Regions from separate parts of the Luteimonas sp. Soil_C_16 genome, predicted to be linked through region 2. Evidence: predicted binding sites of a transcription regulator. Region 2 holds the regulator's gene; the other holds the start of a gene.
What was found. The regulator HrcA, encoded in region 2, represses chaperone genes, less so after heat shock. The targets are predictions, from matches to a motif close to TTNGCACTCNNNNNNNNNGAGTGCNAA.

Region 1 (10,329 bases), on a different contig from region 2:
GTCGATCCCTACCGTTTCGCGTCACGGCTGCTCGCACGGCTGGTGAAGCGCGGCGCGCAGGTGTTCGACCGCACCGCGATCCTGCGCCTCGATGCGCGGCCGCGCGATGTCGTCGCGACGACCGACAACGGTGCGCGCATCCGCGCCCGCCATGTCGTGATCGCAGCCGGGTATGCCAGCCAGCACTGGCTGCCCAAACAGGTCGCGCGCAACCGCAGCAGCTACGCCTTCGTCACTGATCCGATCTCCGAAGCCGAGCTGGGTCCGCTCACCCATACCCTCGTCTGGGAAACCGCGCGGCCCTACCTCTACATGCGCACCACCGGCGACCGGCGCCTGCTGATCGGCGGCGAGGACGACGATGTCGACGTGCCCGCGCGGCGCGATGCGCGGGTGGAGAAGAAGGCGCGCGTGCTGATGAAACAGATCGCGAAGATCCGTCCGGATCTCGACCTGACGCCCACGTTCTCCTGGGCCGGCACCTTCGCCGAAACCGACGACGGTCTGCCGTTCTTCGGCCCGCATGCCGCGACCGGCAAGCGCGTGCATTTCGCGATGGCCTACGGCGGCAACGGCATCACCTATTCGATGCTGGGCGCGGGTCTGCTGCGGGCGCTGATCGAGCGGCGCAAACATCCGCTGGCGGCGCTGTTCTCGTTCGATCGACTCGACCGCTGACAGCGCCGCGCGCGTGTGGATAATCGGTGCGATGACCGCACCGTCGCCCTGGCACCTGTACCTGCTCGAATGCCGCAACGGCAGCTGGTATGCCGGCATCACCAATGATCTCGACGCGCGGTTCAAGGCCCACGCGGCAGGCCGCGGCGCGAAGTACACGCGCGGCAACCCGCCGGTGTGCATCCTCGCCAGCCGCGGATATCCCGATCGCGCCAGTGCGTCGCGCGCCGAGTGGCAACTCAAGCGCCAGCCGCGTGCGCGCAAGCTGGCCTGGTTGCAGGCGCCCGCGCCGATGCTGGAGATCCGCGCCGGTGGCCTCGACGATCCACGCGTCATCGCGCTGCTGCAGGCGCATCTCGATGCGATGGCCCTGCACTCGCCGCCCGAAAGCATCCACGCGCTGGACCTGTCCGGCCTGCGTGCGCCGGGCGTGTCGTTCTGGGGCGCCTGGCGCGGCGATGCGCTGGCGGGCTGCGGCGCGCTGAAGGATCTCGGCGACGGGCATGGCGAACTCAAGTCGATGCGCACCGACGCCGCGCATCTGCGCCAGGGCGTGGCCGCCGCGATGCTCGCGCACCTGATGGCCACGGCCCGCGCGCAGGGCTGGCGGCGGCTGAGCCTGGAAACCGGCACCGCCGCCGCGTTCGCCCCGGCGCATGCGCTGTACGCGCGCCACGGCTTCGCGCCCTGCGGTCCGTTCGGCGATTACGTCGACGATCCCTTCAGCACTTTCATGACCCGCACCCTGAACGACTGAGCGCCGCGCGCGGGCGTGAACGCGCCGGGCGCACTGGCTATAGTCGTGCGCTGTCGTGATCCCCCAGGTTGTCCATGTCGCACGTGTCTCCCGCAACGCTCCCCACCATCGCCTGCGCCGCAGGCGGCACCGGCGGACATCTGTTCCCGGCCGAGGCGCTGGCGCGCGAGCTGCAGCGCCGCGGACATCCGGTGGTGATCTACACCGAGCGCCGCGGCGCCGCGTATACGCAGGCACTGGCGGGACTCGACCACCTCGTATTGCCGGCGCGCAGCCTCGAAGGCGGGCTGTCGGGCAAGCTGGCCGCCGGCCTGACGATCCTGCGGGCGACGGCGCAGGCACGCGCCGACATGCGCCGTCGCGGCGTGCGTCTGCTGGTCGGGTTCGGTGGCTATCCGAGCTTCGCGCCGGCGCTGGCGGCCAAGAGCCGTGCGCTGCCGCTGCTGCTGCACGAGCAGGGCGCGCGCCTGAGCATGGCCAACCGCAAACTGCTGCGCTTCGCCGACGGCGTGGCGACGTCGTTCCCGGCCACCGCGGGTCTCGACGGCTTCAATGCCGCCCGCATCGTCGACACCGGCAATCCCGTGCGCCAGGCGATCCTCGATGCGCGCGGTGACTATCCGGTGCTCGACGCGACGTCGCCTCTGCGCCTGCTCGTCGTCGGCGGCAGCCAGAGCGCGCGCGTGTTCGGCGAGGTCGTGCCGCCGGCGCTTCTGCAACTGCCCGGATCGATCCGCCAACGTCTGCAGGTCTCGCTGCAATACAAGGGCGACGCGACCGACCAGATCGAACGCACCTTGCGCGAGGCCGGCATCGACGCGACCGTGCGTCCGTTCTTCGACGACATGGGCGCGCGGCTGCGCGATGCGCATCTGGTGATCACCCGCGCCGGCGCGACCACGGCCGCGGATCTGCTGACCGTCGGCCGTCCTGCGGTGCTGGTCCCGATCCCCGCCGGCGGCTCGCGTGACGAGCAGCGCCGCAATGCCGAAACGCTGGCCGCGGCCGGTATCGGCTGGTGCGTGCCCGAACCCGAACTCACGCCCGAGCATCTGTCGACCTTGCTCGCCGAGGCGTTCGCATCGCCGACCGTGTTGCCTGACGCCGCGCGTGCGTCCGCCGCGCTCGGTCGCCCGCAGGCCGCGTCGACGCTGGCCGATCTCGTGCAGTCCACGCTGGCCCGGCACGCATGAGCGGCCGCCGCGACGACTGCGATGTGCTGGTCGTCGGCGGCGGCCACAACGGGCTGGTCTGCGCGGCGTATCTCGCCGGCGCGGGCTTGCGCGTGCGCGTGCTGGAGCGCCGCGGCGTCGTCGGGGGCGCGGCCGTCACCGAGGAATTCCATCCCGGCTTTCGCAACTCGCTCGCGAGCTACACCGTCAGCCTGCTCAACCCGAAGGTGATCGCGGATCTGCGGCTGGCGCAGCACGGCCTGCGCGTGGTCGAGCGGCCGTACTCGAATTTCCTGCCGTTGCCGAACGGCCGTGCATTCCGGCTCGGCGGCCCGGACGGCGCGGCCGAACTCGCGCGCTGGTCGCCACGCGATGCCGCGCGTCTGCCCGAGTACTACGCGATGCTCGACCGCGTCGTCGTCGTGCTGCGCGCGTTGATGCACGCCACGCCGCCCAACGTCAGCGACCGCTTCGTGCTCGCCGACTGGCTCAATTCGCTGACCGTCGCGAAACAGCTGAAATCGCTGGACATGCGCGGCCGCCGCGACCTGCTCGATCTGTTCTCCAAATCCGCCGGCGAACTGCTCGACGACTGGTTCGAATGCGCACCGCTGAAGGCTGCGCTGGGCTGGGATTCGATCGTCGGCAATTTCGCCAGTCCCTACACGCCGGGCTCGGCCTACGTGCTGCTGCACCACGTGTTCGGCGAGGTCAACGGCAAGAGCGGCGTCTGGGGTCACGCGATCGGCGGCATGGGTGCGATCAGCGAGGCGATCGCGACCGAATGCCGCGCGCGTGGCGTGGTGATCGACACCGCTGCGGAGGTCGCGCAGGTGCTGGTAGAAGACGGTCGCGCGGTCGGTGTCGCACTCGCCGACGGACGCACATTGCGCGCCGGCGTGGTCGCGTCCAACCTCAATCCGAAGCTGCTCTACACGCGCCTGGTCGCACCCGAACATCTCGACGAGGACACCACCGCGCGCATCCGCCGCTACCGCTGCGGTTCCGGCACGTTCCGCATGAATGTCGCGCTGTCGGAACTGCCGGATTTCCGAGCAGCGCCGGGCACGACGCTGCAACCGCATCATCAGAGCGGCATCCTGATCGGCGATTCGCTCGGCTATTTCGAACGCGCGTACTTCGATGCGAAATCGCGCGAACACAATCCCGGCTGGGCGCGTGCGCCCGTCGTGGAACTGGTGATCTCGTCCACGCTCGACGACAGCCTCGCGCCGCCCGGCCAGCACGTCGCCAGCCTGTTCTGCCAGCACGTCAATCCGGTGATCGACGCCGCCGACGGCGGCTGGGACGCGCACCGGAACACGGTTGCAAAGTTGATGATCGACACGGTGGACGCGCAGGCGCCGAACTTCGCCCGCAGCGTGCTCGGCTATGACGCGCTGACGCCGCTCGATCTTGAGCGCCGGCTCGGTCTGATCGGCGGCGACATCTTCCACGGCGCGCTGGGCCCGGACCAGTTGTTCAGCGCACGGCCCGTGCTCGGGCAGGGGAACTATCGCGGCGCGCTGGGCGGCTTGTACCTGTGCGGCTCGGGCTCGCACCCGGGCGGCGGCGTCACCGGCCTACCCGGACGCAACGCCGCGCGCGAGATCCTGCGCGACCTGCGTCGCGGCCCTGCACCCTGAATACGGCCGATTTTTGAACCCGTCGGTATCGTTTTGCAATGCAGCGTGCAAAGCGGTAACGACTCTTTCACTATCGCCCTGCACCCGACGTGGGGGAGGGAGCAAGGCCCGCAACCGGTTTACCGGTCGCGGGCTTTTTTTTGCCTGATGTTTTTGCAGCCGCGTGGACACGCAATGTGCCCGGACGCGACATCCGCATCGCGATGCGACAATCCTCGGATGCCCGACGCCCCGTTGCCGCCCGAACTCGACGCCCAGATCGACCGCCTGATCGCGCGGCTGCCGGACACCATCCGCAGCGATGCCGATGCCATCGCGCGCATCCGCCCGGTCGCGCTCGCCAGCGATTTCGCGCTCGATGTGTTGCAGCGTCAGCCGGAGGTGCTCGCGCAACTTTTGGAAGACGACGCGCAACACGGCATCGCGTCACCGACGCTCGACGCAGGCAATCGCAGCGAATGGCCGGCATTGTTGCGTCGCTATCGCACAGCGTCTTCGGCGCGGCTGGTGTGGCGCGATGTGCATGGTCTCGACGATGTCGACGCGACGCTCGCCGGCAGCACGGCGCTGGCGGACACCTGCCTGACGCTTGCGCTCGACGCGCTGGAAGCCGAGTTCGCGCAGCGCTACGGCCAGGTGCGCGATGCCGAAGGCACCGTCGTACGACTGATCGTGTTCGGCCTCGGCAAGCTCGGTGGCGGGGAACTCAATTTCAGTTCCGACATCGATCTGATCTACGGCTTCGCGACCGCGGGCGAGAGCGATGGCGCGCGTGCGCTCGCGGCCGAGGACTACTTCACCCGGCTGGGCCAGCAGCTCGCGAAGCTGCTCGACGAGAACACCGCCGACGGTTTCAGCCATCGCGTCGATCTGCGTCTGCGTCCGTTCGGCAATGCCGGACGCATCGCGTTGAGCTTCGCGGCGATGGAACAGTACTTCCAGCACGAAGGCCGCGACTGGGAGCGTTACGCTTGGCAGAAGGCGCGGCCGGTCGCGGGCGACATCGAGGCCGGCGAGCGGTTCCTGTCGCAGCTGCGGCCCTTCATCTATCGCCGCTATCTCGATTACGGCGCGCTCGACGGCCTGCGCCAGATGAAGGCGATGATCGCGGCCGAGGTCGCGCGCAAGGAACTGTCCGACGACATCAAGCGCGGCGACGGTGGCATCCGCGAGATCGAATTCCTCGCCCAGGCCCTGCAGCTGATCCGCGGCGGCCGCGAGCCGGCGCTGCGCGATCGGCGCCTGCTGCCCACGCTCGAGGCCCTGCACGCGCACGCGCAGATCGATGCGGACACGCTGGCCTTGCTGCAACGCGCGTACCGCTTCCTGCGTCAGCTGGAGAACCGGCTGCAGATGCTGCGCGATGCGCAGACGCACAGGCTGCCCGCCGATCCGCTGGATCGTCTGCGGATCGCACGCGGCCTCGGATACGTCGACTGGGACGCGCTCGTCGACGCGCTGCGCGTTGTGCGCGCGTCGGTCGCACAGGAGTTCGACGCCCTGTTCGCCGTGCGCAGCCAGCAGCGGACGGTCGAGACGGACGACGATCTCGCCGGCTACTGGCGCGCGCTGCCCGAAGGCGGCGAGCGCGCGGTGCTCGACGCCGCCGGCTTTACCGACAGCGCCGAAGTCGACGCCGCGCTGCGCGATTTCGCGCGTTCGCCGAGCGTGCGCGATCTGTCCGACAGCGCACGCACGCGACTGGACCGGCTGATGCCGGTGCTGCTGCAGGCATCCGCGCCCGCGGACCGTCCGCTGCAGGCGATCCGCCGCCTGCTCGCCCTGCTGCACAACATCCTGCGACGCGCGAGTTATCTGGCTTTGCTCGACGAACGCCCGGCCGCGCTCGCGCGTCTGGTCGACGTGGTCACGCGCAGCGCCTTTCTCGCCGAACGGCTCGCCGCGCATCCGCTGCTGCTCGACGAACTGCTCGACACGCGCGACGAGGGCCCGCTGCTGCAGCGTGGCGAGATGGCCCAGTCCTGCGCGCGTGCGCTGCGGCAGCCGGATCTCGAAGCCGGCCTGCTGGATCTCAACGAGACCCGCCAGCAGCTGAGCTTCCGCATCGCGCTCGCGACACTCGACGGACGCCAGTCCGGACAGGACGCCACCCGCCAGCTCGCGTGGCTGGCCGACGCGGTGGTCGACACCGTACTCGCGCTGGCGATGCGCGATCTCGAATCCACGCATGGCGCGCTGCCCGACGCGCGGTTCGCGGTGATCGGCTACGGCAGCCTCGGCGGCGAAGAACTCGGCTTCGGTTCCGATCTCGACCTCGTGTTCCTCTACGACGCGCCCGCCGCTGCGCAGTCCACCGGTGCGCGCCCGCTCGATGCACAGCGCTGGGCCGCGCGGCTGGGGCAGAAGATCGTCGCGCTGCTGGGGACCGTCACCGGTGGCGGCCGCCTCTACGACGTCGACGTGCGCCTGCGCCCGGACGGCGGCAAGGGGCTGCTGGTCTCGTCGCTGGCCAGCTACGCCGAGTACCAGCGCGAGCGGGCCTGGACCTGGGAACACCAGGCGCTGGTGCGTGCACGCTTCGTGGCCGGGCATGACGATATGGCGGCCGCGTTCGAAGACGTCCGCCGCGACATCCTGGCGACGCCGCGTGATCCGGCGAAGCTGCACGAGGACGTGCTGTCGATGCGGCGGCGCATGCGCGCCGAGCTGGACCGCAGCGTCGGGGACCGCTTCGACCTCAAGCAGGGCAGGGGCGGCCTGGTCGATCTGGAATTCCTGCTGCAGTGCATCGTGCTGCGCGAGGCGGCGACGCGGCCCGCCTTGCTCGCACCGCGCGCAACGCCCCTGCTGCTGGAGGCGGCCGGTGCCGAAGGCGTGCTCGAGGCGGCCACGAGCGCGGGCCTGCGGGCCGCCCACGCGACGCTGCTCGAGTTGGGCCTGGGCTGCACGTTGGATCGGCGGACCCGGATCGTCGTCGAGACGCCCGAGCTCGATGCGGCGCGCGAGACGATCCGTTGCGCCGCCGACTGGACCTGAATACGGCGGTTTTCATGCGAGGTTGGCGGCCTGATCCGCAGACTTGCGTCCACGACGTTAAAGCACGGTCGGGGAATACCACAATCTCGACCGTGAACAGAAGTCAACGAAAATCCCGCCGTCGTTCTGTGAATGGAACGTTCGGGAACTCTTGTGCGTCTTAGCAGTCAGATGTATCGACTGCTAACATCCCTCCCCATGAGCACGCAGACCATGTCCCACGCCCTGGTTGCCAACAGCCTCCCGACCCTCAACCCGCTGGGTTCGCTGGATGCCTACATCGGCGCCGTGCACCAGATTCCGGTGCTGTCGGTCGAAGACGAGCAGGCACTCGCGCAGCGTTACCGCGACGACGACGATCTCGACGCCGCGCGCGAACTGGTGCACTCGCACCTGCGCTTCGTCGTGCACGTCGCCCGCGGCTACAACGGCTACGGCCTGCCGCTGGGCGATCTGATCCAGGAAGGCAACATCGGCCTGATGAAGGCGGTCAAGCGTTTCGATCCCGATGTGGGCGTGCGCCTGGTGAGCTTTGCTGTGCACTGGATCCGTGCCGAGATGCACGAGTTCATCCTGAAGAACTGGCGCATCGTGAAGGTCGCCACGACCAAGGCGCAGCGCAAGTTGTTCTTCAACCTGCGCAAGAGCAAGAAGCGCCTGGGCTGGCTCAACGCGAGCGAGGTCCGTGCGGTCGCTGCCGATCTGAACGTGTCCGAGCGCGAAGTGCTCGAGATGGAATCGCGCCTGTCCGGTCGCGACATCGGCTTCGACGCGCCCGCGGGCGAGGACGACGACAACGCGCCGCCGGCGCCGGTCGCCTATCTCGTCGCACAGGACGAAGATCCCGCGCAGGCCTACGAGCGTCGCGACAGCGAGGGCAGCAAGCTCGAGCTGCTGCGCGAAGGCATGGCCACGCTGGATGCGCGCTCGCGCGACATCATCAGCCGCCGCTGGCTCGACGACGAGCACAAGGTGACGCTGCAGGAACTGGCCGACGAGTACGGCGTGTCCGCCGAGCGCATCCGTCAGGTCGAAGCCAACGCGCTGAAGAAGATGAAGGCGCTGTTCGCCGCCTGATCGTCGGCGCGATCGCGAGATATGAAACGGCCCGCGCAAGCGGGCCGTTTCCGTTCGGGGTCTTCAGGCGCGCCAGGCGCGGCGCGCACTCACCACTTGAACAGCACCAGGCTGATCGCCAGTGCGGCCATGCCGGAGACGAGGCCGTAGACCGTCTCGTGTCCCTTGGCGTAGCGCTTGGCGGCGGGCAGCAGTTCGTCGAGAGCGAGGAACACCATGACGCCGGCGATCAGGCCGAAGACGACGCCGAACACCGGCTCGGACAGGAACGGCCGCAGTACCGCATAGCCGATCAGCGCGCCGATCGGTTCGGCCAGGCCCGACAGCAGGCAGGCGATGAAGGCGTAGAGCTTGTTGTTGGTGGCGAAGTACACCGGCACCGCGATCGCGATGCCTTCGGGGATGTTGTGGATCGCGATCGCGAATGCGAGCGGCAGGCCGACGCCCGGGTTTTCCAGCGTGGCGAAGAACGTCGCCAGGCCTTCGGGGAAATTGTGCGCGGTGATCGCGACCGCGGTCAGCAGGCCGACGCGCTTGATGTAACTGGTGTTGTGCTCGCGAAAGTAGGGATCGTCGACTTCCAGTCGCTCGTGCGGGTTGGGCACCAGTCGATCGATCGAGACGATGAAGAGCACGCCGCCGAGGAACGACAGCGTGCCCCAGGTGAAGCCGAGCTGCGCGCCGTAGGCATTGGTGAAGGCGAGGATCGACTTGTCGAGGATCTCGGTCAGCGACACGTAGACCATCGCGCCGGCGGCGAACGCCAGACCGAAGGACAGCAGGCGCGCGTTGGGCTGCTTGGAGAACAGCACCAGCAGGCTGCCGAGCCCGGTCGCCAGGCCGGCCGCGGTGGTGACCGCGAGCGCGATCCAGAAGTTGTGGGTCGAGATTTCGAGCATGCGCGGGAACGCCGGAACGTGGGAGGGAGCGACTCAGCCCGGCTGCAGATCCGGCGTGGGTGGGCGCGCGGCCATGCTAGCCGATGCGCGGGGCATCGGGTCCTTCACGATCCGGCGGTGTGACCGGCTCGGCATCGACGGGCGGGCCGAAGATGATCCGCGCCGCGCGCTGGTAGCTCCAGTACGCCATGGTCCAGTTGAGCAGCACGACCACGCGGTTGCGGAAGCCGATCAGGAAGAACACGTGGGCGATCAGCCAGAACCACCAGGCGAGCGCGCCCGACAGTTTCAGCCGGCCGAAATGGACGACCGCGGCCATGCGCCCGATCGTCGCGAGGTTGCCGAAGTCGCGGTAGGCGAACGGCGTCGTCGTCTGCCCACGCAGACGCGCGCGGATGCCGGCCGCGACGTGCCGGCCCATCTGCTTGGCGGCCGGCGCGACGCCCGGCACAGGCTGGCCCGCGCTCTGGATCGCGGCGAGATCGCCGGCGACGTAGATGTCGGGGTGGCCCGGCACGCGCAGATCGGGATCGACCTGCACGCGCCCCGCACGGTCGCGCGGCGCATCGAGCAGGGCGCCGAGCGGCGACGCCGCAACGCCCGCGGCCCAGATCACCGTCTTGGCGGCGACGCGCTGATCGCCGAGGCGGTAACCGTCGGCATCGATGTCGGCGACCGGCGTGCCGGTCTGCACCTCGACTCCGAGCTTCTGCAGCTGGCGACGCGCCTTGTCCGACAGATCGTCCGGGAACGACGACAGCACGCGCGGTCCGGCTTCGACCAGGCGCACCTTTGCCAGCGCCGGATCGATGTTGCGGAACTCGCTGCGCAGCGTGTGACGGGCGATCTCGGCCAGTGTGCCGGCGAGTTCGACGCCGGTCGGGCCACCGCCGACGACGGCGAAGCTGAGCCACGCGGCGCGCTTCTCGGGGTCCGTTTCGGCCTCGGCGCGCTCGAAGGCGAGCAGCAGCTTGCGCCGCAGCAGCAGCGCATCGTCGAGCGTCTTCAGCCCCGGCGCATACGCGGCCCAGTGGTCGTTGCCGAAGTAGGCATGGGTCGCGCCGGCGGCGAGCACCAGCGTGTCGAAGGCGAGGGCGGTGCCG
Region 2 (10,329 bases):
GGCGACGATGTCGAGATCCTCGCGTCCCGCCGCCAGCCGCAGCAACGCCTGGCCCATGCGACCCGACGCGCCGTGCACGAGAATCCGCGGTCGCGTGCTCATGCCCGCGGCTCCATGGCACGGGTGCGGCGCCCGCGTTGCGGGACGATGGACGGAGTGGACTGCGGGCCAAGGATGCTCATGTCCGCATTCTAGCGGCGCGTGCTTCGACGGGAAGCGGTCGCGCGCAAGACTTCGGCGGTCCGCGCAGGCGGGCGCTACGCTGACGGCCCCCGTGCCGCGAGTCCCGTCATGCAGTTGTTCGAACAGATCGTCCTCGTCACCGGCGCAGGCCGAGGCCTCGGCCGCGAGATCTCCCTTGCGTTCGCCCGCGAAGGTGCGCGTGTGATCGTCAACTACCGGCGCAGCCGCGAGGCGGCCGAGGCGCTGGCCGCGCAGATCGGGACGCGTGCGATCGCGCTGCAGGCCGACGTCACCGACCGCGTACAGGTCGACGCGCTCCATGCGCAAGCGCGCGCACACTTCGGTGCCGACATCACCACCGTCGTCAACAATGCGCTGGTCGATTTCGCGTTCGACGGCGATGCACGCGCGAAAGCCGACACGATCGACTGGCCGGCATTCGCCACGCAGTTCGAAGGCAGCGTGCGCGGTGCGCTGAACACCGTGCAGGCCGCACTGCCGGGCATGCGCGCCCACGCCTTCGGACGCGTCATCAACATCGGCACCAACCTGTTCCAGAACCCGGTGGTGCCGTATCACGACTACACGGCCGCGAAGGCCGCACTGCTCTCGTTGACCCGCACGCTCGCAGGCGATCTCGGCCCGGACGGCATCACTGTCAACATGCTGTCCGGCGGCCTGCTGCGCACCACCGACGCCAGCGCAGCGACACCCGAGGCGGTGTTCGACTACATCGCCGCGAATACGCCACTGCGCAGCGTGACCACGCCGGCCGAGTTCGCCGACGCGGTGCTGTTCTTCGCCTCGCCGTGGTCGCGCGCGGTCACCGGGCAGAACCTCGTCGTCGACGGTGGCCTCGTACGCGACTGAGTGTTCCATCCGCGCCGATCTCGAACCGGCGCTTGGCGCGCGCACGTTGCGCATGCGGATCACGATGCGCGGGTCAAGCGGCGTCTTGAACCCCCTTCGCTGCACTGGTCAAACAATGACCAGCGTCGTGCGCGTTGCGCCATGGCCGGCTTCATGGCGCTTACCCACAGACTTGTCATCGAATCATCCACAAGCACTGTGGATGACCGGCCGGCTAGCCGGTCGTCGCGGGCCGGTCAAGCGCGACTCCATCTCGCATGCGGTCGAGCCATGCGTGCGATCGGGCACCGCGCTCCGCGATGACGAAGCGCGTGCGCGGGTCAAGCGCCGTGTCCGCACACGTGCAGGCAGGTGGCGAACAAATCACCACGTTTTTCCAGAGCCGTCGCAGCGCAGCGCGTGATGCTTATCCACAACCTTGTCGTCAGACGGTCCACATGCGCTGTGGAGAACCGCGTCGCTACGCGACGGATGCACGCGGGTCAATCCCTTCGACGGGCCTGTACGCTGCGACGATTGGCGACCGCCATCGATGTCAGCCGACCCGATTCCGGCGAGCTTTTCCGCCCATACGCGAAGCGCTGGGATCCGGCGGCGAACTGGCAGGGTGCCGACCACACGCGACTACACCACCGCGTGCGCAGGTCAAGCACGCAAACAGGCCCGCACCGCGCGCCTGACCAGAAAATCACCACGATGTCCGCGCCCGGAGACGGCGCCGTTCGACACGCTTATCCACACCTTGACCCACAGTCCATCCACACCGGATGTGGACAGCAGACCGGCTAGGCGCATCCGGCGCTGACGTCAAGCGTTTTCGCGCGGTCCTGTGCCACGAAGCCCGCCACGGCCGGGATCGAGCCGCTCGGCCACTGCGCCCGGTCCATGTGCGCGGCGTCACAGTGGCGACGACATGACCAGCGTGCCGTCGCCCAATGCAAACGCGCACTTGGGCTGCTTATCCACAGCTTTGTCGACAGTTGATCCACACCTTCTGTGGATCACCGCAGCATGTTGCGCCGCACACCCGGGAAGCTGCCTCCGCTACCGGAAACCCTGTGTCGACCGCAGAAACGACAACGCCCGGCGCAGGGCCGGGCGGGTCGATCGAACAATCGCAGGACTCAGGATGTCATGCGATCCCAGAAGCCCTTCACCCCGTCCATGAAGGTGCTGGACTTCGGCGAGTGCCGGTGTGCGTTCTCACCGGTGAAGGTGGTCTCGAACTGCGCCAGCAACTCCCGCTGCTCCTTGGTCAGATTGACCGGCGTCTCGACGACGACCTTGCAGTACAGATCGCCGGGGCTGCGGCTGCGCACCGACTTGACGCCCTTGTCGCGCAGGCGGAACACCTTGCCGGTCTGCGTCTCGGCGGGCACGCGGATCTCCGCTTCCCCGCCGAGCGTGGGCACGCGCACGATGTCCCCCAGCGCGGCCTGCGAGATCCGCACCGGCACTTCGCAATGCAGGTCGTCACCGTCGCGCAGGAAGATCGCATGCGGTCGCACGCGCACTTCGACGTACAGATCGCCCGGCGGCGAACCGGCGGGACCGGCCTCGCCCTCGCCGGCGAGACGGATGCGGTCGCCGGTGTCGACGCCCGCAGGCACCTTCACCGACAACACCTTCTCTTCCTCCACGCGACCGGCGCCGTGGCAGGTCTTGCACGGGTTGGCGATGATCTGCCCCTGGCCGCCGCAATGGGGGCACGCCTGCTGCATCGTGAAGATGCCCCGCTGCATCCGCACCTGACCGCGACCGGCGCAGGTCGAACAGGTCTCGCGCTTGCCGTCTTCCGAGCCGCTGCCGTCACAGTCGTCGCAACCGGCGAGCGTCGGCAGTTCAACACGCTTCTCGACACCGGCCACTGCGTCCTCGAGGTCGAGCTCCATCACGTAACCGATGTCGGCGCCACGACGCGGACCGCCGCGACCGCCGCCCCCGCCGAAAATGTTGCCGAAGATGTCACCGAAGATGTCGCCCATGTCGGCGCCGCCGCCGAAGCCCGGGCCGGCATTGCCGCCGCCCATGCCGTGCTCGAACGCGGCATGTCCATGCTGGTCGTACATGCGCCGCTTGCCGCCATCCGACAGGACCTCGTAGGCCTCCTTGCACTCCTTGAACGCAGCCTCGGCACTCGCGTCGCCGGGATTGCGGTCAGGGTGATACTTCATCGCGCAACGGCGATAGGCCTTCTTCAGTTCGTCTTCGGTCGCGCTGCGGGTGACGCCCAGCACTTCGTAGTAATCGCGTTTGCTCATGGAAAACCGGTCGCAGGGACCGTCGCGGCGACGGTCTCGTTAAAAACGGAAGCCGGTCGCCCGACACCACCGCGCCCCAAGCGCGCGCGATGCCGGGGTTCCGGCCGAAACGCCGCGGCGGGGCCGCGGCGGTACCGACTTACTTCTTCTCGTCGTCCTTGACCTCGGTGAACTCGGCATCGACGACGTCGTCGGACTTCCGCGCATCGCCCGAAGCCGCGCCGGCGTCGCCCTGCCCGGCCGCGCCGGCGGCTGCGAACAGCTGCTGCGCGACCTCTTCGAGGTGCTTGGACTTGGCTTCGATCTGCGCCTTGTCGTCGCCCTTCATCGCGGTTTCGACTTCGGCGATCGCGGCTTCCGCGTTGCCGATCACGTCGCCCGGCACCTTGTCGCCGTTGTCCTTGATCGCGCTGCGCGTGGCGTGCACCAGCGCATCGGCCTGGTTGCGCGCGCCGACGAGTTCCTGGAACTTCTTGTCGTCTTCGCGGTGCGCTTCGGCGTCGGCGACCATCCGGGCGATCTCGTCGTCCGACAGGCCCGAACCGGCCTTGATCTCGACCTTCTGTTCCTTATTGGTCTTCTTGTCCTTGGCCGACACGTGGAGGATGCCGTTGGCGTCGATGTCGAACGACACCTCGACCTGCGGCATGCCGCGCGGCGCGGCGTCGATGCCGGTGAGATCGAAGCGGGCCAGCGACTTGTTGAAGCGGGCCTGCTCGCGCTCGCCCTGCAGCACGTGCACGGTCACGGCCGACTGGTTGTCGTCGGCGGTGGAGAACGTCTGCGAGGCCTTGGTCGGGATCGTGGTGTTCTTCTCGATGATCTTGGTGAACACACCGCCCAGGGTCTCGATGCCGAGGCTCAGCGGGGTCACGTCGAGCAGCAGCACGTCCTTGACGTCACCGGCCAGCACGCCGCCCTGCACCGCCGCGCCGATCGCCACGGCCTCGTCGGGGTTCACGTCCTTGCGCGGTTCCTTGCCGAAGAACTCGGCGACCGCCGCCTGCACCTTGGGCATGCGGGTCTGGCCACCGACGAGGATCACCTCGTTGATGTCGGACGCGCGCAGGCCGGCATCGTTAAGCGCGGTGCGGCAGGGCTCGATGGTCTTGCGCACGAGCTCTTCGACCAGCGACTCGAGCTTGGCGCGGGTCAGCTTGATGTTGAGGTGTTTCGGGCCCGAGGCATCGGCCGTGACGTACGGCAGGTTCACTTCGGTCTGCTGCGAGCTGGAGAGCTCGATCTTCGCGCGCTCGGCCGCATCCTTCAGACGCTGCAGCGCCAACGGATCCTTGCGCAGGTCGATGCCCTGGTCCTTGTTGAACTCTTCGACCAGGTAATCGATGACGCGCGCGTCGAAGTCTTCGCCGCCGAGGAAGGTGTCGCCGTTGGTGGCCAGCACTTCGAACTGCTTCTCGCCGTCGACTTCGGCGATCTCGATGATCGACACGTCGAAGGTGCCGCCGCCGAGGTCGTACACGGCGATCTTGCGGTCGCCGCCGGACTTGTCGAGGCCATAGGCCAGTGCGGCCGCGGTCGGCTCGTTGATGATGCGCTTGACGTCGAGACCGGCGATGCGGCCGGCGTCCTTGGTCGCCTGGCGCTGGCTGTCGTTGAAGTAGGCCGGCACCGTGATCACGGCTTCGGTGACCTTCTCGCCCAGGTAATCCTCGGCGGTCTTCTTCATCTTCTCGAGGATGCGCGCGGAGACTTCCTGCGCGGACAGGCGCTTGCCGTCGCTGGTCGACACCCAGGCGTCGCCATTGTCGTGCTCGAGGATCTTGTACGGCACCAGGCCGATGTCCTTCTGGACCTCGGCATCCTTGAACTTGCGGCCGATCAGACGCTTGACTGCGAAGAAGGTGTTGTTGGGATTGGTCACGGCCTGACGCTTGGCCGACGCGCCCACCAGCACTTCGCCGTCCTTGGTGTAGGCGACGATCGACGGCGTGGTGCGATCGCCCTCGCTGTTCTCGATGACCTTGGCCTTGCCGCCGTCCATGATCGCCACGCACGAGTTCGTCGTGCCGAGGTCGATGCCGATGATCTTTGCCATTGCTGCTTCCTCTGAAAGATGTGTGTCTGGGTGACGGCCGGGGCCGTCGATGACCGTGATCTGGGGACACGCAACACAGCGTTCAAGCGGTGCGACGTATCGGAATTGGGGGTCGGGCCGGGGCTCGGGACGTTCAGTCAGCCTTGGCGACGACGACCATGGCCGGCCGCAACAGGCGCTCGTTGAGCAGGTAGCCCTTCTGGAAGACCTGGGCCACCGCGCCCGGCGCCACGCCAGGCACCTCGACGATGCTCATCGCCTGGTGGTGCTCGGGGTTGAACACGTCGCCCGGCGCCGGCGCCAGCGTGGCCAGACCGTTGGACTCGGTCGCCTTGGTCAGCTCGCGCAGCGTGAGCTCGACGCCGCTGCGCAGCGGATCGGTATCCGAGGCATTGGCGAGGCCGGCCTCCAGCGCATCGAACACCGGCACCAGCGCGGCCAGCAGACGCTCGTTGGCGAAGCGGCGCGCGCTCTCGACCTCACGGGCCAGACGCTTGCGCTGGTTCTCGAGATCGGCGCGTTCGAGCAGCACCTGCGCGCGGAGCTGTTCGAGCTCGCCGGTCAGGCGCTCGACCTGGTCGGCCAGTTGCTGCTCGACCGAGGCCACGTCCGGGCCGTCGGTCTCGTGGAAATCGGGGGACTGCGAATCGTGCTGCTGGGTCATGTCGGGTTCCGGGGCGGTCGTCTGGCCGCCGACGGCACCAGCTATGGGGCCGCCCCTCGGCGATTCAAGGTTCAGGCTGCAGCGCGGCGCCGAGCACGGCCGCGGTCGCCTGCACCACCGGGATCACCCGCTCGTAGGCCATGCGCGTCGGCCCGATCACGCCCAGCACGCCCAGCGTGCGGCCCCCGGCGCCATAGGGCGCGGTCACCAGCGACATGCCTTCCAGCGGCGCCAGGCCGGTTTCTTCACCGATGAAGATGCGCACGCCCGGCGCGCGGATCGTGCGTTCGAGCAGCTGCAGGATCTCGCGCTTGCGGGCGAAGGCCTCGAACAGTTCGCGCAGGCGGTCGAGATCGGACAGGTCCTGCACGCCGATCAGCCGGTTCTGCCCGGCCAGCAGCATGTCGTCGTCGCCGGGCACCAGCGCCTGTTCGGCGAGTTCCATGGTCTGCGACAGCAGCGCCTCCATCTCGTCGCGGGCGTTGCGCAACTCCTCCACCAGCGCCGCGCGGATGTCGCCCAGCGGGCGCCCGGCGAACTGCTGGTTGAGATAGTTGGCTACGCGTTCCAGCTCCGCGGGCTCGAAGCTGCGGCGGGTCTGGAGGATGCGGTTCTGCACTTCATGGTCGGCGAAGATGATGATCGCCATGACCCGCTGGCCATCGAGCGCCACGAAGTCGATGTGCCGGAAGGCCAGTTGCTCGCGTCGCGGCACGGACACGACGCCGACGAAGTGGGTCATCGCCGACACCAGTTCCGACGCGCTGCCGAGCAGCGACTGCTGCCCGCCGCCGCCCAGCTCCCCCCGCAGCCGCTCCATCTCCTGCGCGCGCAGCGGTTTGACCTGCAGCAGCGAGTCGACGAACACGCGATATCCCTGCGCGGTCGGCACCCGGCCGGCGGAGGTGTGCGGCGAGGCCAGCAAACCGGCGTCTTCCAGATCCGACAGGATGTTGCGGATCGTCGCCGCGCTGACATCGAGGCCCGCATGCCGGGCCAGGGTCTGCGATCCGACCGGACCGCCGTCCTGGATGTGCCGCGAGATCAGCGTGCGCAACAGCTGTCTGGCGCGCGGATCGAGCGGGTGGCGGGGATCGGATGACATGCGGGCGGTATACGGTGCGCCTGTGGGCGATGCAAGCGCCGCATTCTCCGGCCGTGAGACGGACGCGCGGTATTCAGCGCACCGTCGAATGCAGATCCTCTCGCCGATCTACTCGCCCGCAACGCCTCAAGGCACAATCCGCACCCATGCTGACCCATCTCGCCATCCGCAATTTCGCCGTCGCCAGCCAGTCGGATCTGGAGTTCGGCGCCGGCCTGACCGTCATCTCAGGCGAAACCGGCGCCGGCAAATCCCTGCTGGTCGATGCGCTGGGCTTCCTGTCGGGCCAACGCGCCGACAGCGGCATCGTGCGCCATGGCGCCGAACGCGCCGAACTGCATGCCGAGTTCACGCTCGACGATGCCGCGCCCGCGCTGCGCTGGCTGCGCGAACATGAACTCGATGATGGTGACACCTGCCAGCTGCGCCGCACCCTGCGCGCCGATGGCGGCTCGCGTGCCTGGATCAACGGCCGGCCGGCGACGATCACCCAGCTCGGCGAACTGGCCGGGCATCTGGTGGAGATCCACGGCCAGCACGAACACCAGGCCCTGCTCGCCCGCGGCAGCCAGCTCGCGCTGCTCGATGCCCAGGCCGGCAATGGCGCACTACTCACCGAAGTGCGCGCGACCGCGCAGACCTGGCGTGCGCTGCACGAAGAGCGCGATGCGCTGGTCGGCATCGGCGATGTCGCCGAGCGCCGCGACTGGCTGCAGCACCAGCTCGACGAACTCGACGGTGAAGCGCTCGCCGCCGATGCGGTGGCCGATCTGTTCGCCAGCCATCGCCGGCACGCGAACGCGGCCGGCCTGATCCAGACCTGCGATGCGGCGCTCGAGCGCATGCGCGGCGACGATGATCTCGGCCTGCCGCAGGCGCTGCAGGCGCTGCGTCACGATCTGGCGCGGATGCGCGCGCACGAGCCGCGGCTGGGCGAGGTCGACGCGATGCTCGACGCCGCCGCGATCCAGCTCGACGAGGCCACATTGCTGCTGGGCCAGGTCCGCGACGATCTGGACATCGATCCCGAGCAGTTGGAGACGCTGGAACAGCGCCTCGGCCGCCTGCACGAACTCGCGCGCAAGCATCGGGTGACGCCGGAAGAACTCATCGACGTGCAGACGCGCCTCGCCGGCGAACGCGATCAACTCGATGGCGCCGGCGAACGCCTGAAACAGCTCGACGGCGAGATCGAAGCCGCGATGGGCCGCTGGCGCACCGCCGCCGACCGCCTGGGCGCGGCGCGCCGCAAGGCGGCCAAGGCGCTGTCGAGCGCGACCACTGCATTGATCCACGAGCTGGGCATGGGCGGCGGCGTGTTCGAGGTCGCGATCGAACCGGTCGAGACCACGCGGCCCGATCCACAGGGCGCCGAGCGCGTGGAATTCATGGTGTCGGCCAACGCCGGTCAGCCGCCGCGTGCGCTGCGCAAAGTCGCGTCCGGCGGCGAACTGTCACGCATCTCGCTGGCGATCGAAGTCGCCGCGCTCGGCCACGACGCCGTGCCGACGATGGTGTTCGACGAAGTCGATTCGGGCATCGGCGGCGCGGTTGCCGACATCGTCGGCCGCAAGCTGCGTGCACTTGGCGAAAGCCGTCAGGTGCTGTGCGTGACCCATCTGCCGCAGGTGGCCTCGAAGGGCCACACGCATTACCGCGTGCACAAATCCAGCGCCGAGGGCGCCACCGAAAGCCGGGTCAGCCTGCTCGATACCGGCGAGCGCACCGAGGAACTCGCACGCATGCTCGGCGGCGTCGACGTCAGCAAGGAAGCGCGGGCCGCGGCCCGCAAGCTGCTGCAGGGCATGGTCTGACGCGATGGACCCGCGCACGGCCCGTTGCGCCTGCGGTCAGTTGCGGATCGACGTGTCCGGCGCGCCGGTGCGCGTATCCGTCTGCCATTGCCTGGACTGCCAGCGTCGCACTGGCAGCGCGTTCGGCGTGCAGGCACGGTTCCCGGCTGCGGCCACGCAGGTGCACGGCACGCACGGCGAATACATACGTATCGGCGACAGCGGCGGTCGCATGCGCGCATCGTTCTGCCCGCAGTGCGGATCGACGGTGTTCTACGTCGTGGACGCGATGCCCGACCTGGTCGCGATTCCGGTCGGCGCGTTCGCCGATCCTACATTTCCCGCTCCGGACGTCTCGTATTACGAAGAACGCATGCACGCCTGGCTGACGCTCGGCGAGGACATGCGCCACGAATACTGACCACCGCGCACGGAGCGGCGGCCGGCCCGGGATGCGTCAGCGCTTCTTGCGGACGTAGAGCACCAGCGAGTGTTCTTCGAGGATGTAGCCGTACTGGTCGGCGATCTGCCGCTGCAGTTCCTCGATCTCGGCGCTCTCGAACTCGATGATCTTGCCGCTGTCCACGTCGACCATGTGGTCGTGGTGTCCACCTCGGTCGAGTTCATAGACGGCGTGGCCGCCTTCGAAGTTGTGCTTGAGCACGAGACCGGCGGCCTCGAACTGGGTCAGGACGCGGTAGACGGTGGCCAGGCCGATCTCGTCGCCCTGCTCCAGCAGCTGGCGGTAGATAGCTTCAGCGGTCAGGTGCTGGCGCGGCGTGCGCTGCTCGAGCAACTGCAGGATCCGCATCCGCGGATGGGTGACTTTCAGGCCGGCCTTGCGCAGGTCGAGCGATTCCATGAGTGTCTCCGGACGGGCCGACGAAAAACGGGCCGGCATACCACTGGCGGTTGAACGCCAGCTGCCTGGATCGCGGTTGCGGCGTGGCCCGCAGTGTATCATCGGCCGGTCATTCCAGGCCGTCACCCACGACATGCACAAGCTTCTTCTCGTTCCGGTTCTCGCCCTCGCCATCAGTGGTTGCGGCCTGCTGTACAAGCAGCCGATCTACCAGGGCAACCTGATCGACGGCGCTGCGGTCGAGCAGCTGCAGGTCGGAATGGGCAAGGCGCAGGTCGAGGCGCTGCTGGGCACGCCGTCGATCGCCGACCCCTTCCACCACCAGCGTTGGGACTACACCGCCTCGCAGCGCGTGGACCGTCGTGGCCGGACCGAAGTGAAGAACTTCACCCTGTTCTTCGAGAACGACCAGCTCGCACGCTGGGAAGGCGAGTACTTCCCGAAGCGCGACGAGGAACTGGCCGCGGAGATGCGCAAGTTCGGCAATCTGCCGCGCGAGAAGGGCAACCAGCGCCGCTGACCGGACGCTGGTCCG

Region 1: the regulator HrcA is predicted to act here: its motif matches at 7,411-7,437, upstream of rpoH (RNA polymerase sigma factor RpoH).

What each region holds. Positions count from the first base shown of each region.
Region 1 covers NZ_JBDGIS010000002.1:273,092-283,420, reverse strand. The annotation lists gene AC3A5T_RS05015 (NAD(P)/FAD-dependent oxidoreductase) at 1-678, shown strand, start outside; partial or broken gene AC3A5T_RS05010 (GIY-YIG nuclease family protein) at 710-961, shown strand; gene AC3A5T_RS05005 (GNAT family N-acetyltransferase) at 971-1,435, shown strand; gene AC3A5T_RS05000 (UDP-N-acetylglucosamine--N-acetylmuramyl-(pentapeptide) pyrophosphoryl-undecaprenol N-acetylglucosamine transferase) at 1,510-2,628, shown strand; gene AC3A5T_RS04995 (phytoene desaturase family protein) at 2,625-4,253, shown strand; gene glnE (bifunctional [glutamate--ammonia ligase]-adenylyl-L-tyrosine phosphorylase/[glutamate--ammonia-ligase] adenylyltransferase) at 4,473-7,250, shown strand; gene rpoH (RNA polymerase sigma factor RpoH) at 7,449-8,327, shown strand; gene zupT (zinc transporter ZupT) at 8,417-9,226, opposite strand; gene AC3A5T_RS04975 (NAD(P)/FAD-dependent oxidoreductase) at 9,303-10,329, opposite strand, start outside.
Region 2 covers NZ_JBDGIS010000004.1:103,437-113,765, reverse strand. The annotation lists gene dapB (4-hydroxy-tetrahydrodipicolinate reductase) at 1-102, opposite strand, end outside; gene AC3A5T_RS09195 (3-oxoacyl-ACP reductase) at 292-1,053, shown strand; gene dnaJ (molecular chaperone DnaJ) at 2,178-3,314, opposite strand; gene dnaK (molecular chaperone DnaK) at 3,454-5,370, opposite strand; gene grpE (nucleotide exchange factor GrpE) at 5,504-6,034, opposite strand; gene hrcA (heat-inducible transcriptional repressor HrcA) at 6,099-7,139, opposite strand; gene recN (DNA repair protein RecN) at 7,286-8,953, shown strand; gene AC3A5T_RS09165 (GFA family protein) at 8,958-9,353, shown strand; gene fur (ferric iron uptake transcriptional regulator) at 9,390-9,794, opposite strand; gene AC3A5T_RS09155 (outer membrane protein assembly factor BamE) at 9,928-10,314, shown strand.